DNA from 2 places in the Paenibacillus sp. IHBB 3054 genome. Region 1 is predicted to be linked to the other one. Evidence: riboswitches for the same ligand, from Rfam matches in the RefSeq annotation. Region 1 holds a riboswitch; the other holds the start of a gene.

Region 1 (9,359 bases):
TGCGTTTCGAACAGGCCGAGTGTGCTGGGGTTGGTCAGCATCAGCGCGGCGGTATCGCTGCCGACAGCTGCCTTCAGCGCTTCAAGATCAACCATTCCTTTATTATTGGAAGGAATCGTCACCGTATCGAGTCCGGCTGCTGCGGCGCTGGCCGGGTTGGTGCCATGCGAGGAGTCCGGCACAATCACCTTCGTGCGTGTCTCGCCGCGGCTCTCGTGGTAGGCGCGGATCATCATCAGGCCAGTCCATTCACCATGTGCGCCTGCGGCAGGCTGCAGGGAGACGGCATCCATGCCGGTCAAAGCGGAAAGATCATTTTGCAGGGTGTACATCAGTTCCAGAGCTCCCTGAATGCTTTCTTCCGGCTGGTAAGGATGAATCTTGGCCAGTCCCGGGAAGCGGGCAACATCTTCGTTGATCTTCGGATTGTATTTCATCGTGCAGGAGCCGAGCGGATAGAATCCGTTGTCGACGCCGAAGTTACGCCGGGACAGCGCGGTGTAGTGGCGGATGACATCCACTTCGGATACTTCCGGCAGCATGACCGGTTCGCTGCGCAGAAGTCCTGCAGGGATCAGTGCATCAAGGTTCTCGTCCTGCGGAACATCACACTCAGGCAGGGAGTAGGCCGAGCGGCCGGGACGGCTAAGCTCAAAGATCAGACTTTGTTCCGGTTTCATAAACAGCCCTCCAGTGCGCTGGCGAATTGGTCAATTTCGGTTTTGCTTCTTTTCTCCGTGACGGCAACCAGCATATGTCCGGCAAGCTCCGGATAATCACGGCCCAGATCGTAACCGCCGAGATAACCTTCTTTAATGAGCTTGGAATTAATCCTGCTCACTTCACTTCCTTCGGGAAGCTTCAGGACGAATTCGTTAAAGTAAGGAGCTGAGAACGCAGCCGCAGCACCGTTAATTTCGCCGAGCTTGCCGGCGGCATAGTGGCTCTTGCGGATGTTCAGCTCGCCAACCTCGCGCATGCCTTCTTTGCCCATCACGGACAAATAGACGGAAGCGCATAGCGCCAGCAGCGCCTGGTTGGAGCAAATGTTCGAAGTGGCTTTTTCGCGGCGGATATGCTGCTCGCGGGCCTGCAGCGTCAGCACGAAGCCGCGTTTGCCGTTCCGGTCAACGGTCTGGCCGACAATCCGGCCCGGCATGCGGCGCATCAGATGCTCCGCTACGGCGAAGAATCCGCAGGTTGGTCCGCCCAGCGAAGCCGGAATGCCCAGCGGCTGCGCGTCACCGACGACGATGTCGGCGCCGAGCTTGCCCGGCGTTTCCAGCACGCCGAGCGCCAGCGGGTTGGCGCTGACAATGAACAGACCTTTGACGCCGTGGATCAGCGGCTCGATGGCACCGAGATCTTCTATCGCGCCGAAGAAGTTCGGTGACTGCACCAGGACAGCCGCCGTGTCGCCGTCGATGGCTGCGGCAAGCTTCGCTTGGTCGGTTACACCGTCTTTATAGTCAATCTCTACGACATCGAGGCCCCAGGCACCTGCCGAAGTGCGCAGCACCTGGCGGGCCTCCGGATGCACGGTTCGGGAGACAATCAGCTTTTTGCGTTTGGTGGCACCAGCTGCAAGTACTGCCGCTTCCGAGAAAGCCGTAGCGCCATCGTACATGCTGGCGTTGGCCACCTTCATGCCGGTCAGTTCACAAATGTAGGACTGGAATTCAAAGATCGCCTGCAGCTCGCCTTGGCTGATTTCCGGCTGGTAAGGAGTATAAGCAGTATAGAATTCCGAACGGGAGATGACATGATTGATGACGACCGGGATATGATGGTCATACAGGCCGGCGCCGAGGAAGCTGGCGTGGGTATCGAAATTGGCATTTTTGTCGGCCAGCTCTTTCATATGGCGCAGCAAGGCGTATTCATCCAGCGCCTCCGACATCGGCATAGTTCCCTGATAACGGACGGCCTCGGGAATATCGGAGAACAGCTCCTCCATGGACTGAATTCCGACTGCTTCCATCATTTCGTGGCGGTCTTGTTCAGTCATTGGCAGATAACGGTGCTTCATTGCGGCTTCACTCCCTGGCTCTTTTTGTAGAATGGCGCTTTGACCACGACAGCCTTGAGCTGCTTGCCGCGGATCTCTACGTTTACCTCTGTGCCTATTTCACTGTAAGCTGCATCCAGCAGCGCAAGTCCGAGATTGCGTTTGAGTGTCGGAGACTGTGTTCCGGTGGTCACTTCACCGATCTTCACTCCATTCCCGTATACAGGGTAGTGGGAACGCGGAATGCCGCGGTCGATCATTTCCAGACCAACGAGGCGGCGGGGCAGACCGTCAGTCTTTTGCTTCAGCAGCGCCTCACGGCCGATGAAATCTTCTTTGTCCAGCTTCACGAAGAATTGCACGCCCGCTTCTAGCGGCGTAATATCCGCCGACAGCTCCTGGCCGTACAGCGGCATCTTGGCTTCAAAGCGCAGCGTGTCGCGTGCGCCAAGACCGGCCGGTGTCAGGCCGTGCGGAGCACCCGCTTCCAGCAGGCCGTTCCACAGCGCAGCCGCCGTATCCGGCGGCGCGTAGAGCTCGAATCCGTCCTCGCCGGTATATCCGGTGCGGGAGAGCAGAACGTTCACGCCGCACACCTCGGCGTTCTCGATGAAGTGGAAAGGCTTCAGCTCAGCAATGGGAGCCGCTGTAACTTTGGAGAGGATGGCCTCAGCCAGCGGGCCCTGCAGGGCGAGCAGAAGAGTCTCATCCGAGATATTGCTCAGGCTGACGCCGCTGAATTCCGCGGTGAGATGCTCCTGCAGCCATTGAAAGTCCTTGTCGATGTTGGAGGCGTTCACGACAAGCATGTAACGCTCTTCGCCAAGACGGTATACGAGCAAATCATCGACAACACCGCCGTTTGGATATAGAAGCAGCGTGTACTGCGCTCCACCGTCTGCCAGCTTGCTGACATCGTTGGTCGTCATTTTTTGCAGGAAGGCTTCCGAGCCGCTGCCGCTAACCATGAATTCACCCATATGCGACACATCGAACAGTCCGGCTTGCCCGCGGACGGCCTCATGCTCCTTGACGATTCCTGTAAACTGCACCGGCAGCTCCCAGCCGCCGAAGTCAATGCATCTGGACTCCGCATAAGCAGAATAAAGGTCATAAAAAGGCGTTCTTTTCAAAGCGTTCATGTGCTCACTCCCTTGATCTGATTACATGCAAGCCTAACGGGATTTCCTTTGCCGGCAGGGACGGAGTCCGTTTCTGCCCATTAAAAAAAAGGACAGGCGGAAGCCAAATATGCGCACGCGCATATTTAGACTTCCGCTCTGTCCTTTGTACCTGAGAGTTACCCTGCTGTGAACCCGGCAGGTTTCCCCGTTGGTGACCAGTACGCTGCAATGGCAGGGCCTGATGCTCTCCAGAGATGCGTCCGGCAAAGGTCCTTTTGCCTGAGAGATTCACCCCGTAGAGGGCTTACTCCTTCGGCGCCGTCTTCAAGAGACGGTCTCTCCCTATGCCATCATTCGCAAACCGTATAATTTTCTGCTGACTCCATTAAAACGGGTATGGAGGTGCACTGTCAACAAAAAAACGTCAAAAAGATGACAAATTTAAATTTCCTGTCAGTTATATTGACATTGAGCAGGACGATAACTTAGTCTATAACTAAATTTACAACTCCAATTCGGAAATGAGGCGGCTTGAAATGAGTGAAGTGCTAGATAACCTGCTGTACAGCGAAGAGCATGAATGGGCGCAGCAGGGTGAAGGACGGTTAATACGTGTTGGGATTACGGACCATGCCCAGCATTTACTGGGCGATATCGTATTTGTGGAATTTCCTGAAGTTGGATCGGCTATTTCTGCCGGGGACAGCGTGGGCAGCATTGAATCCGTAAAGACGGTTTCCGAATTATATTCACCGGTATCGGGAACGGTGACCAAGATTAACGATGCACTGGAGAACAGCCCGGAGCTGATTAACGATCAGCCGTACAGCGGGGGCTGGATTTTTGAACTGGAGATCGAAGGCGAGTATGCCGACGCCGTATCGGGACTGCTGGACGCAGCCGCTTACCGTGAACGGGTTGGGGAATAGCAATTGGTTTTATAAAAAAATTATTAAAGACGGATTTCGCGCATTAGCTGCACTAATGTGAGGAGTCTGTCTTTTTGCGCTTTCAGCGGCTTGGAAAATCTGCAAGTCCCGGATAAAAATGTGGAGCCATCCGCCACAAGAGGGGCAGCAGTGCAAGGCCAATCAGGATGAATAAACAGCATAGAAGGATAAATCTGTAGATTTTGCGAGGGGGTGCAGCCGGTCTGAGCACAAAGTAATAAACGCCGATAGAGTAAAAGGGATACAGCAGGACAGCTGCCATGGCCATACAGACAAAAAAGGTCATCTCACCGGCTGAGCTGGGAATCATTGCGTCCGGGTAATACACGGGATCAAGCTGCAAAAAGATAACGACAAACGGCACGTAAGCGAAAAACAGGTGCAGAAAAAAGCAGCGGATGCGTCCGTTGTCGGCCAGACCGTAGAGCATCCACCAGACTCCCAGCCAGGGCAAAGCAAAAGCGCCGCCCGCAAGCAAAAAACGAACGGCGATTTGAATCAGCTTGCTTAGCGGATACACATTGGCTTGTTCGCCCCAGAAAAGGGAGTACGACGAGAGTAAAAGGAAATAAGCCATGCCCCCAACGAAGAAAGTAATGATTCCCTGGAGAAACGCCGTAACCAATAACGAGACTAGTAGACGCAGATTTTTTAATAATCGGGTGGGATCAGGTGATGTTCCGTTTAGAGTTTCCATACCTACTCAGACTCCTTTAGAAGCAAATGTAACCTTTCATCATCTGCTGTTCTGGGCTGATAGGCGGAATTGTTCTTCGTCTTGAAGCTGCCGCAGCACGATTAGCTCGACTCGGCGGTTTTTCTGTTTTCCAAGCAGCGTAGTATTGTCGGCAGCGGGCCGGGTATCGGCATAGCCGGCATACTGGAAGGTATCCGGATCCAGTCCTTCATTGTCGAGGAAGAAACGCAGGATGGAGAGTGCCCGCGCGCCTGACAGCTCCCAGTTGTCGTTATAGCGCGAGCCAACCGACACCGGGGTATTGTCAGTATGTCCCTCGATGCTGATGGATGCGCCTATGCCGCGGAACAGGCCTGAGAGCTGGCGGAGCGCAGGGAATGCAGGTGCTTTCAGCTCGGCTTTGCCGGCATCGAACAGGAACCGGTCGCTAAGTGTAATGGCAATGCCCTGTGGTTTATCTGCAACAAAGATCTGATCTCCGAGGTTGTTGTCTTCAACATATTTGGTGATGACGCCCATCAATGAGGCCAGCTTCGCTTCCTGTTCCTTGAAAGCCAGTTCACGTGACGAAGGCGGCAGAGCCGCCTCTCCGGCATCGGCTGTGCCTGCAACATTATCTTGAGTGCCTTCGCCAGCGACAATTGCAGAATTGCTTCCTTGTTTCTGACTGTTTGCTGAGCCGCTGTTTTCCGTTTCTTGTTGGGTCTCCAGAATACCATCGCCACCTTCAAGCACAGGGTTGCCGCTCCTGAACGTTTCCGAAAGGGAACCGGTGACAATCTTGTATTTCTGCACGTCCAGACTGCTCATGGCGAACATAATGACGAAAAATATAAGTAAAAGTGTAATGAGATCGGCATAAGTGATCATCCAGCGGTCATTGCTCTCCCGGCCTTCGGCGTGCTGCTCACGCCGGTTTCTCTGCCTCATAGCAGCCCTCTTGCATACTCACGCTCACGGCTTCCGGCAGAATCCGCAGTGAAGGAGCTAAGCTTCTTGCGCACCAGCTGCGGATGATCCCCGTTCTGCAGGGCCAGAATGCCGACCAGCAGCATCTCCATGCCAGCCAGCTCGGTTTGGCTGCGGGATTTGATCTTGGAGGCAATGGGTAAAAATATTAGATTAGCGCTGGCTACACCGTAAAGCGTCGCTGTAAAAGCGACTGCGATGGATGCTCCCAGATTGGAAGGATCGGTCAGATTGCTGAGTACATGGATCAGTCCCATGACCGTCCCGATAATCCCCATCGTTGGTGCGTAGCCTCCGGCCGCCTCAAATATTTTGGCGTAGCCGTTGTACTTCAATTCTTTGGCGTCCATGTCCAGCTCCAGAATCTGGCGAACCTCGTCAGCATCTGTGCCGTCGACGATCAGCAGCAATCCTTCACGGGTAAAGGGATTGGGATGTTCTTCGGCTTTTTGCTCCAGCAAGAGCACGCCGCCGCGCCGGGTAATAGCAGCCATGGAGATCAGCTCCTCCGCGTTCTGCTCACTCAGGTCCGGATGCCTGCCAAAGGCCATGCGCAGTGCAGCAGGGATGTGACGCAGTTTAGATGCGGGAAAGCTGATGAGAACAGCGGCCAATGTGCCGCCAAAGACAATCAGTGCAGCATTAGGCTGCAGCAATCCGGAGAGATTGCCGCCTTCCCAAAAGAAGCCGCCGATCATAGCGGCCAGTCCAGCCAGGAGGCCGATAATTGCGGTGATATCCATAGGTTATGACTCCTTACTTTTCTATATATTATGGTTTGCATGAATGTAGGCAACACTGTATAATAAACGGGAACAAGTATTCTTATCTTCCATATTTTTCAGGATTGTATGGAGAGCCAGTACTTAGGGCCACAATTATACTATACTACTATATTTTAGACGATAGAGGGGAGACGGGCAAATGAGTGATATTGTCGTCAGTACGAAGACTTTTGAACTGGAGTCCGAATACACACCCCAGGGCGATCAGCCTCATGCCATTGAGGAATTATTGGACGGCATCCGGCAGGGCAAGAAGCACCAGACGCTGCTGGGAGCGACGGGCACAGGTAAGACATTCACCGTCGCACAAGTGATTTCCAAGTTAAACCGCCCCACGCTGGTAATAGCGCACAATAAGACACTTGCTGCACAGCTGGCGAGTGAATTCAAAGAGTTTTTCCCGAACAATTCGGTAGATTACTTCGTCAGTTACTACGATTACTACCAGCCAGAGGCTTACATTCCCTCCTCCGACACCTACATCGAGAAAGATTCCAGCATCAATGAAGAGATAGATAAGCTGCGCCACTCCGCGACCAGTTCATTGTTTGAACGGCGTGATGTCATTATTGTAGCGAGTGTGTCCTGCATTTACGGTCTCGGTTCGCCGAAGGAATACGGAAGCCTCCTGCTCTCGCTGCGGGTAGGGATGGAGAAGCCACGTAACCAGATCTTAAGCAGACTTGTAGATATCCAGTATCAGCGAAATGACATGAATTTTGTCCGCGGTACATTCCGTGTGCGCGGCGATGTGGTTGAGATCTTCCCGGCATCACAGGGAGAACATGCCATCCGGGTAGAATTGTTCGGCGACGAGATTGAACGAATTACCGAGATTGACGTGCTGACCGGAGAATTAATCGGTGAACGTGAGCACATCGCGATCTTTCCGGCCTCTCACTTTGTAACCCAGGAAGAAACGATGAAGGTTGCGATCGTCAACATCGAACGTGAACTGGAGGAACGGCTGGCCGTTCTTCGTGACGCAGGTAAGCTGCTGGAAGCCCAGCGGCTGGAGCAGCGGACGCGTTATGACATCGAGATGATGAAGGAGGTCGGCTTCTGCTCCGGGATTGAGAACTATTCCGGACCGCTCACCTTCCGTGAGCCGGGTGCAACCCCTTATACCTTGATGGACTACTTCCCGGATGACATGCTGATTATTATTGATGAATCTCATGTTACCCTTCCGCAGATCAGGGCCATGTACAACGGTGACCGTGCGCGGAAGACCGTCCTGGTAGAGCATGGATTCCGCTTGCCGTCAGCGCTGGATAACCGGCCGCTTCAGTTTGAGGAGTTCGAAGACAAGGTAAGCCAGATTGTCTATGTATCCGCTACGCCAGGTCCATACGAAATGGAACACTGCGATACGATGGTGCAGCAGATTATCCGCCCTACCGGTCTGCTTGATCCGATTATTGAGGTGCGTCCGACAGAAGGCCAGATCGATGATCTGATCAGTGAAATCCGCGACCGTGTGGAGCGCGATGAACGGGTACTGGTAACGACACTTACGAAGAAAATGTCCGAGGATCTGACCGATTACTTCAAGGAGATCGGGATCAAGGTCCGATATATGCACTCTGATATCAAGACGCTGGAGCGGATGGCGATTCTGCGTGATCTGCGTCTCGGGACGTTCCATGTCCTCGTGGGTATCAACTTATTAAGAGAAGGACTGGACTTGCCAGAGGTATCCCTTGTCGCGATTCTCGACGCCGACAAGGAAGGTTTCCTCCGTTCTGAACGCTCACTGATTCAGACTATCGGCCGTGCCGCCCGTAACTCAGGCGGCCGCGTCATTATGTATGGTGACCGTATTACGGATTCCATGGAGAAAGCTATGAGCGAAACCGAACGCCGCCGGGAGATCCAGATTGCCTATAATGAGAAGCATGGAATCACCCCGACGACGATCAACAAGAAAATCCGCGAAATCATCGAGGCGACCAAGGTCGCCGAATCCAAGGCCGAATATCTCACCGGCGTGGGCGGCAAGATGAACAAGAAGGACCGCCAAAGCCTGATGCAGCGTCTGGAGGCCGAGATGAAGGACGCCGCCAAGAACCTGCAATTCGAGCGCGCCGCCGAGCTGCGTGATGCTTTGCTGGAGCTACGGGCCGAGTAAATATTTAAGCGAGTACCGGAACGGCGCTTCCCAGGCCGTTCTTTTTAGATAAACTGCTCCGTTGTCTTGTTGCCTGTTGTCAGCGCATCCCGCAGGGACAGCCGTCTTGGCGGTTTCCGGTCTTAGCGCATCCCATAGGGACAGCCGCTCTGGTGGTTTCCGGCTTTAGCGCATCCCGCAGGGACAGCCGCTCTTGATGGTTTCGGTTCTAGCGCATCCCGTAGGGACAGCCACCCTGGCGGTTTTCGGTTTTAGCGCATCCCGTAGGGACAGCCGCCCTGACGGTTTTCAGTTTTAGCGCATCCCGCAGGGAGAGCCGTCCTGGTAGTTTCCGGTTTTAGCGCATCCCGTAGGGATAGCGTCCCGGCACGCAGCAGCATGCAGCGTGCCGACCAGCGGAGCACGGACGTTGAAGCGGTCCCTTTAGGGACAAGCGCTCCGAGCACCATAACAGCTAAGTACAGCCCCACCCATCTCCTTCACCAACCTTGCGGGTGTCCAGAGGGCGGAGCCCTTGGGGCCCTCCCTTGGGAGGGAGGGTTTGGGAGGGATCGAAAATATTTTGAAATGTAGCTTTTAAATAAGGCTTTGAACTAGTTTTGAACTAAATGATTTATATAAAGGAGAGGTACCGTTGGCGAACGAAAATATAGTAATCAAAGGCGCGAGGGCGCATAATCTCAAGAACATTGACG
Region 2 (9,359 bases), on a different contig from region 1:
TCACGATGATGATGTACGCAGATATGATTCTATTGCCTATTTATCTGCAGAATGGCCGTGGATTTACAGCATTTGATGCAGGGCTTCTATTATTGCCGGGTGCGCTTGTAAATGCTTTGATGTCACCCGTCACCGGTAAATTATACGACCGTTTCGGGGCGAAGCCATTGTTTATCATTGGTTTACTGTTTATTATTCCATCCATGTGGGCGGTAACAGATCTATCTGAATCGACAACGTATATGTATTTAATGATTCGTACGATTTGCCTGCGAATTGGATTAAGCTTCATTACCATGCCACTTAATACGGCGGGACTAAATGCGCTGCCCAAGCAACTCGGTACGCATGGTACAGCAGTGAATAATACCGTCCGCCAAATTGCAGGGGCGATTGGTACGGCTGTCGTGATTACGATTTATACAGTGCAGGCAACAAGCCATGCAGCTACAGTGCTCCAGCAGAATCCTTCTACTACTGCTGAGCTTCTTAAATCCCTTACATCGATTTTAGGGGCAAGTGACGCCTATTACTTCATGATGATTCTATCCATTGCCGCGCTTGTTATCACATTATTTATGCCCACGAAAAAGAAGATCATGATTGAAAAAAAGGCAAACGTAGTCAGCAAGGAAGAACCTCTGTTGTAACACGCATGAGCTAGCAATATCAGTATATGAAGAAGAGAAGCCACTCTTTATGCGGAGTGGCTTCGATTCTATTATGTGCGCAAGGATGACAGTTCTATTTACGGCCTGTCTCTTCGGTAAATATCGATGCTTTTATACCCTTCACCCAGAATCTTCTTCATTTCCGCCCGCCGTTTTTCTCTAGTCTCCTCTTGTACAGCGCTGTATACATAACGGGCCCAATCCTTTCGGTAGCCGGGCGTAAGGGATTGGTAAAAAGCCAGTGTCTCCGCACTATCCGTCAGATCTTGCTCCACAGCAGGGATCATAGAGGTGTAATCGTCCACACGTTGACTTGGCTTTGAAGATGCATCCTTGTTCTTCCGCGCCTCCTCTTTGAATCCGACAACGGTAAACACCTCATTTAAGCCCACCATACGCGCAAACTTCAGGTTGCTCGTGCCAATATAACCGTCCTCATCGGCTCCTACCCCTTCAAAAAGACTGTCTCTGTGAATGTAGGCCGGATAAACCTTATTCCCTTTTTTGGGATAAGCGGCGAACAAATAGCCGCCTTTATTTAAATAGTTGTGATCAATCACTTTATGGACAAGATCCTGTAGCGATTCCATATTAAGCACATAAGCAAATATCAGATCATAACTGCTGGCTGTTAATTCAGTATCATGCTCTGCTAATCCCGCTAAACTGTCGTCATTCTCTGGTCTGTACAATACAGCAACCTTTTTGAATTTGTGCATATTTAGCTTTTCTACAATTGTTTTAGCCATATACGGACCCCCGTTAAATGTTGTCTTTATTTAGGGTTGCATAACCGTTGCCTTTTTGCAAGCCGGGGGGCTTCTGCAGCCCCGTAGGAAATATCCTCCTTGCTGAATAAATCAAAACAGCCCCCAAGACCCCTGAAATGTGGAGTTGGAGGCTGCTTATGAGAAAATGTTCTTTACTTTAAAACTTGCACGTTAGCTGTTAACCAATATTACTTCGCGCTGCGGTCCACAAGTTTACGAGGATCCACTTTGTTGTCCATCAGAAGCGGAGTCTTTGCACCTTTAGCAATTTGATCCCAAGCTACTACTTTAAAGTTTTGGTTAAGCTCTTTGCCATTGTTGATGTTGGAATCATCCTGTGCGATGAAAATGCCATAAGGGAACTGTTCGCCCAGTCCGAACCCGAGCACATCAATACCATCAGTTACTGAGGTGCCATCGGTCAATGAGCCATCGGCGATTTTGAAGCTAGTAAGGTAAGCGTTATTGCCTTCACGGTCATATATCGCGTAGCTGTCACTGCCTTGGCTGGAGGCGATTAAGTAACCTTTGCCGTCGGCACCATAATAGAGAGTCAACCCTTCAATATCATCCTGCAATCGGCGTCCATCCGCAATATCGACAGTGGATAGAGGTTTTGTACCGCTGTCAGGCTCCGCATCATATTTGTATATCGCGTAATCCTCTTCCGCTATATACATCATGCCATACTCATCATCAGCTACCATTCCTTCTGATTGCGTAGCCAGCTTAAACTCGCGAACGAGCTTGCCTGAAACTTTGCCCTTCCCATTCTCAGTCAGCTCATATTGCTCAAATTCGCCTTCTTTACCCAGCACCAGAGCGTAATACTTATCCGATTTCAGGCTATGGTAAAGGCTGAATCCGTATACCTCTTCCATCTTCGCTTTAATGGGCTCTGCTACGATGTCAGTCAACTTCCCGGTTGCCCCATCCATGGAAAAAATATCGATCGTGTTCGTAGAACGGTTCGTCGCACCAACAATATCTACTTTTTTATCGCCAAGCTGAAAATCATAACGTATATCAATATTATTCATTTTTCCTACTTTATAATTTTGAAGCTCCTTGCCGTTCAAATCATAGACGAGGACGCCTCCGCCTTTGTTCGTGGCAATGATTTTGGAATTCGCCGGGTTCGTAGAATCGAGCCAAATGGCCGGGTCATCGGCTGCATCCTCGCCATCTTCAACGGCTGCCGTCTCTACCTGAGCGGTTACCGGATAAGGGGTGATGATATCCGCGGAATTGATAAACTTTGCATTTTCCGCCAGAATAGCTTGAAGCAGCTTGGAAGGAATGTACATCTTACCATCGACTAATTTGACCTCCGCTGGAAGCTCGCCTGCTTTACCCGCTAGACGATATTCCTTATCGCCTGCCGTGAACGTGCCTGCGAATCCGTTCTTCAGCTTGACCAGTGCCGACTTATCGTCACTATCCCAAGTGATAGTTGCTCCGATCCCATCCATGTGCTTGCGCAGAGGTTCATATCCTTTTAGGTCTGAGGCGGATGCTGCGTTAGTTGTTGCGGCAGGAAGTAGAGCGCCTGCAAGGAGCAGCGTAGATAGTACAGTTTCCCATGTTTTCATTGATGTTCAATATTCCCCTCTATTGTTAGTAATTGCTTAACTATAGAAGATGAGTGTAAAAGAAGTATTAACGGAAAACTACGCCTTTGTAAAATTTACAATGTAAATTCAAGATAGTATTTGAATGCACTCATTGTTCCAGACTGCCACTATTATTTCTCAGCAGGGAATTTGCTCATATCCATATACAGCACATTCCAGCGATGACCATCCAAATCAGCAAAACCTGCACCATACATCCAGCCCTGGTCATGGGGTTTGCCGTAAATGCTACCGCCAGCCTTTACCACCTTCGTTACCATTTCATCCACTTCTTCCTTGCGATCTGCACCAATTGTAAACAATACTTCAGTGCCTTTCGTTGTATCTGCAATATTATTTCCGGTAAATCTTTCGAACGTGGATTCTGTAAAAAGCATCACAATAACATTCTTGTCTCCGATGACTAGACTAGCTTTATCATCAGCATTTCCAGGTCCTTGATTCAAGGAAAATCCAATCTCCGTAAAAAAACCTTTTGATTTGTTGATATCTTTAACAGGTAGATTAATCCATATTTGCCCCGCCATAGTTATCCCTCCTGATAAATGAAATTATGTCCATTTTCATTTATAAGAATAACTGCCGGAGTTGCTTCTTGGAAGGTGATATTGAAGAATTTCAATTTTTTCGCCTAAAAAATAACTAAGGCCTGAGGTAATCCCCTTTTCTATTAAAAGAATGATCGGGTCAGGCATCCATGGGATGTGATTCTGTACTGATTATTTTGCTGCTTCTTTCCCGCTTTCTCCGATTCGTCGAATACAAAACAAATAATAGAATAAACCATAACGGCGTCAATAATAAGGCCGGACGTGTTTCTTCAGCAAAAAGCATAATAATGAGTATGATTGCAAACAACGCTAAGACTACATAATTAATAAATGGGGTGAACGGGGCTTTGAATTTTGACTTCGCCTGCAATTCCGGCTTTGTTTTCTTATACCGCAAATGGCAGATCAGAACGATACCCCAAACCCAGATGAAACAAATGGCACTGATGGTTGTCACGATTCCAAAAGCAGTCTCCGGAATCAGCTTACTCAAAAGAGCTCCCACAGATAACACAAGCGTGGAGATGAAGAGCGCATTGCTTGGGACATGATTTCTATTCAGCTTTGCAAAATTGGCTGGAGCCTGGTCATTCCTGCTCAAATTATATAGAATCCGGCTTGTTGAGAACATTCCGCTGTTACAGGCAGACGCGGCTGAAGTTAATACGACAAAGTTAATAATTCCAGCAGCAATCGGTATCCCCACCAAACTAAACGTTTTAACAAAAGGACTTTCTGCGGGATTTAGTTCTGTCCATGCGTTGATGGATAATAAGGCGATAATGGCACCCACGTAGAAAAATAGAATTCTCAACGGGATTTTATTAATCGCGGATGGGATGGTTTTTTCTGGATTGGACGTTTCCGCTGCCGATACTCCCACCAATTCCACACCGACAAAGGCAAACACAACCATTTGAAAGGAAAGTAAGAAACCTGAAATCCCGTTCGGGAATACTCCCCCATGCGCCCAAATATTACTGACAGTAACCGTTCCGGAAGCTGTTTTGAATCCTATCACCAGCAGGATTGCCCCGATAACAATCAACGCGAGAATAGTCACTACTTTGATTAAAGCAAACCAAAACTCCAATTCGCCAAAACTTTTTACAGTTAATAAATTGAGCCCTAATAAAATGATTAAACAAATGACGGCAGGGATCCATTGCGGAATATCAAACCAATATTGTACATATACGCCAACAGCTATAATATCCGCCATAGCCGTCATGATCCAACAAAACCAATAGGTCCATCCGGTTACAAATGCTGCCCGCGGTCCAAGATAATCTTCGGCGATGTCTGTAAAAGATTGATAACCCGCTTTCGACAACAGAAGTTCTCCCAAGGCCCTCATAACAAAAAACACGGCAATACCGACGATTAAATAAGCAAAGATGATGGATGGTCCTGCGAGTTGTATAGCTTTACCTGATCCTAAAAACAATCCGGTCCCGATGGTCCCCCCAATTGCAATGAGCTGAACATGCCGATTCTCTAGATCTCTCTTTAGTTCTTGTGGTGCCATGTGAAACTCCCCCTCTAAATCTAATAATTCTTTGTGAAATGATGAACAAGTAAAAATGACAATAAAAAAAGAGACTGGATACGCTCCAATCTCACGGTTAAAAGAATATTAAATAAAATACATTCATTATTCTGACGCTTATCAGAATAACAAATGAATTATCCAGTACTCTTCTGTCCTTTTGCCTGAGATTGTGAACCCTTCGGCGCCGGGGAATCCCCACGGTCTCTCCAGAAGCTGCTCCTGCTATAGTGTGATCCATAGCATTCATAGCTTAGAAATTATTTGATTATAGGATCATAACTTCATTTAAATATTTTTCAATACTAATCATAGTCAAAAGTTTTGTCAATAACATTAATTACCACCGTGCTTCGCCAAAATAATTATGATAGGGCTTGAACGTTGCCAGCACTTCGTCTACCTTACCCATTCGTTCCTCCAGGCTTCCCCGAAGTGTGATGTAGGGAATCCGCCGCGCCTTCAAATCTGCAATAATTTGCTTATGGAAAATATGCCGCTTCTGATTCCCGCTGCGGTCCCATGTATCCTCGTAAGGAATATCGTCGTCGCACAGGAAAAAAAGGTCGTACCGCTGTGCATTTTCCAGGGCGATCCGGGTTAAGCGTTCAGGAGCCCGGCCGTGGTAATCCAGGGCAAACATATAAGTCGTGATCGCATTGGTATCGACAAAAAGATATTTATCCGCTTGCAGTAAAGCCCGCTCTTCCCGCTCCATATGGCCGACAGCAATTTCATCGAACGCCTCTAAGCCAATTCTGCGGTCCACCTGATGCTCCGTCCAATAGTCGCGCCCGTATTCGCTCGCATAGGTTGTGCGATACCGCCGGGCCAACGCTTCGGTGATCGTGGATTTGCCGGTAGACATCGCTCCCACAAAAACCACTTTTGTTATTAAATCCCGATACACGCTATCGCTCACATATTGCCGGTACTTGTAAGGATCCGAACGGACCATGGTAGCTGAAATCTGTACCTGCCCGCGGGCTTCATCCACCCGCCGGTCTACTGCGCCCAAAGCGATGCTCATATGCTCTCCGTAAAACTCGCTGGAGTAGAAATGCGTCACTTGCTCGCCTTTCAGTAACCCCAGAATATATTGCTCCTCCCTTATCTCATGCTCCCGGTCGTTCGAATACCCGTCGGGACCGTCCCAGGCTTCAATCACCCGCACCGCCGGGTAGAGCTTGCGAATCCAGTTGGCCCGGATATGCAGCGGGATCGGGGTCACCGTCGTCTCATAGATCACTACAATCAGTTCATCGACCTCTTGCAGCGCCGTCTCGAACATGAACTGATGCCCTTTATGCAGCGGGGCAAACTTCCCGAGCGTTAAGCCAAGTCTCTTCATGCTGATACCTCCCTGGCTCCCTTGTTCCAATTGTAGTAGCCGTATACAGCGTTAACCAGATACGCGCTCCACATGACGATCATCAGCAGGCCTTCACCGCTCCCCTCGAGCATTCGAATCACCCACAGCAGCACTGTGAACATATTGAGGACAATATAGACCAGCCATTGTTCCTTGAATCTTCGAACCATTAAAAGAGTTGCGACAACGGATAACACCGTCGTAATGGCATCAATATAAGGCGAATTCTGCCCTGGTATGAACGATAAGCCCAGGCCCAGCAGCAGGCTGCCTAATACGCAGACCGCCCCCACAAGGAGCAGACGCTTGAGCTCCAGCTGACGCATGGACAGCTTGCCGTTAGTCCGGTTATTTTTCCACATGTAGAAGCCGACCACATTCATAGGAACAAAGAAAAGCAAATTTAGCATAACCTCTCCAAACAAACCGTTGACGTAAGCCAAGTATGCATAACCAACGGTATTGTACATCCCAAACACATAACTCATCAGTTGTCCCTTCGCCGCGAGCACCACGCACAGCACCCCGGTGATAAAGACCGTAAATCCGAATAAAGAATCCTTAGAAATCACCGTAAACCCAACAGCAATTGAAGTAAACAAAACCAGCCAGGTCAATTCAAACAGGTTCCAACCGCCCCATGATTTATTCACTTTCATCCCCTCTGCTTTCATCCAATTTGCGCACTATAAAGTCAGTTCACTCTTACTTTCATTTTGATAATAACATATTGTTAATATCATTGGAAGCAAAAATGTACACTTAATGATCGAATGATCCAAAAGGGAGGCTCATGCTGGTATTGCTGCTTAACAATATCGGCGGCGATTGCTTAGGAACGCAGTTGTGCCTTGTGGTCGCTAATGTAACTGATAAGTTAACTCGTTTAACCACGCGGTCATTGAGGAGATTTCAAACAACAAGATATAATGCAAGGGACTAGTCGAACTGATAAAAATTGGAGGGTATCCAAATGAATATTGAGATCGGAAAAAAAATCAAAACCCTACGTTTGCAAAAAGGAATGACTCAGGAAGAACTTGCAACAAAACTGAATATATCATCCCAAGCCATATCCAAGTGGGAAAACAACGTAACCATGCCTGATATTCAAATTCTTCCTGATTTATCTGTGATTTTAGGGGTTACAATTGATGAACTATTTGCATTAACTGATGACACACATGTAGAACGTATTGAAAATATGATTAGTACCGAACATTTTATTTCCAAGGATGATTTTAGCTATGCTGAACAATTTCTCAAAGAAAGGCTAACTAATGACGAAAAAAAGTCCCAATGTCTCACATTGCTGGCTCAGTTACACATTCATCGTTCAGAGGAGCACCGTGAATTAGCTTCCCATTATGCCAAGGAGGCACTGTTGTTAGATCCACATAAAAAAAGTAATCATAACGCTTTGCGGGATGCGGAGAATGGAGTCATTTTTGACTGGAACTTCTCTAATCGCCATAAACTCATAGAGTATTATAAGAATTTCGTGCCTAATCATCCAGACTATTGGAAAAGTTATGTATGGCTTATGAACTACTTAATTGCAGATGGCAGATGCACTGAAGCAAAAGAAACTCTAGAAAGCTTGAACGAAATCCGCCCAGGTTATTTATATCAATTATATGGAGGACTGATCTGCAAGGAAGAAGGCAATCTTTCTCAAGCATTAATTCTTTGGGAGCAAATGACTGAATTGCATCCTCATGAATGGCTTGCATGGTCCTCTAGAGGAGACTGCATGGCTAAGCTTTGCAGATACGACGAAGCCATAGAGTATTACTCCAAAGGTTACGAACTACAGCCAAGTCCAAAATATACAGATGCATTGGAAGCCATTTATCATATATATGAAATCCAAGGAAAATATGAAAAGGCCATTGAAAAGCTGCAAGAAATAATCGCACTGTTGGAAAGGGATTGGAAAACTACAGAAGGTAAAACCGTTGATTTTTATCGTGGAGAAATAGAAAATTTTAAGAAACTGTAAATAAAGTGGCATGAACGACTAACTGCATTCCCCATTGATTGGCTAAATCGGTGTCCCGTGATCACAGCTTCCAGCGGCAGGTCATCTTTAAGTTGCCCCGGTGCAGCTCCGCTGTCAGCGTACCGTTCATCTTGTCCATCAGACTTTTGGCGATGGAAAGACCAAGTCCCGATCCTTGGCCGGATCGGGTACGGTCGACCGTGTAGAAGCGATCAAATAGCAATCTCACATCGGTGTCGGATAACTCCTTCGCTTCGTTAATGATCGTAAACTCGGCAATCTCAGGCATTTTTTTGAAACGGATTTCCACATGACCGGTCGCATGCTTGACAGTATTGATAAGTAAATTCTCAACGACCCTCCGCACGGCTGATTCGTCGGCATATACGGATACCTCTCCCTCTGGCATCCGAATGTCCGGCGTAATGCCCCGTTCGTTGAACCGGTCGTAGAAACCGACCAGAATGTCTGACAGGAGGACAGTCATTCCGATCCGCTCGGTCTTAAGCTGATAATCGGAAGATTCGATTAGGGATAACTCGAAGAAATCGTTCAATAGTGCTTGCAGCCGTCTCGTGCGATTTTTAACAATGGTAAGGTATTCGTGCTTCTCCTCAGGCGTAATAGGCTCTGCTTCCAGCAGTTGAATATAGCCAAATATGGAGGTGAGCGGAGTACGGATATCATGGGAAATGTTCGCAATCGCCTGCCGCAGCTCATTCTCGGTTCGTCTTCTGCGGGCCTCCGCGTCGACTACGAGATCGGACTGGCGATTAATTTGACCTGCAAGCGTTTCGAGCCTTTGGTCAA

What was found. A riboswitch is a leader RNA that binds a small molecule or an ion and turns the genes downstream of it on or off. The one in region 1 is predicted to bind glycine.
Region 2: another riboswitch for glycine. It lies ahead of ACQ76X_RS25805 (amino acid permease); the one in region 1 lies ahead of gcvT (glycine cleavage system aminomethyltransferase GcvT).

What each region holds. Positions count from the first base shown of each region.
Region 1 covers NZ_JBOFBG010000005.1:217,799-227,157, forward strand. Annotated here, with positions in the region: gene gcvPB (aminomethyl-transferring glycine dehydrogenase subunit GcvPB) at 1-680, opposite strand, end outside; gene gcvPA (aminomethyl-transferring glycine dehydrogenase subunit GcvPA) at 677-2,029, opposite strand; gene gcvT (glycine cleavage system aminomethyltransferase GcvT) at 2,026-3,150, opposite strand; glycine riboswitch at 3,390-3,486, opposite strand; gene gcvH (glycine cleavage system protein GcvH) at 3,669-4,061, shown strand; gene ACQ76X_RS08995 (hypothetical protein) at 4,144-4,779, opposite strand; gene ACQ76X_RS09000 (flagellar motor protein MotB) at 4,819-5,709, opposite strand; gene ACQ76X_RS09005 (flagellar motor protein) at 5,706-6,491, opposite strand; gene uvrB (excinuclease ABC subunit UvrB) at 6,673-8,664, shown strand; gene ACQ76X_RS09015 (hypothetical protein) at 8,916-9,134, opposite strand; gene uvrA (excinuclease ABC subunit UvrA) at 9,299-9,359, shown strand, end outside.
Region 2 covers NZ_JBOFBG010000031.1:52,206-61,564, reverse strand. Annotated here, with positions in the region: gene ACQ76X_RS25825 (DHA2 family efflux MFS transporter permease subunit) at 1-650, shown strand, start outside; gene ACQ76X_RS25820 (YdeI/OmpD-associated family protein) at 749-1,420, opposite strand; gene ACQ76X_RS25815 (phytase) at 1,630-3,033, opposite strand; gene ACQ76X_RS25810 (VOC family protein) at 3,186-3,602, opposite strand; gene ACQ76X_RS25805 (amino acid permease) at 3,763-5,154, opposite strand; glycine riboswitch at 5,318-5,398, opposite strand; gene ACQ76X_RS25800 (AAA family ATPase) at 5,516-6,526, opposite strand; gene pnuC (nicotinamide riboside transporter PnuC) at 6,523-7,200, opposite strand; gene ACQ76X_RS25790 (helix-turn-helix domain-containing protein) at 7,521-8,549, shown strand; gene ACQ76X_RS25785 (sensor histidine kinase) at 8,611-9,359, opposite strand, start outside.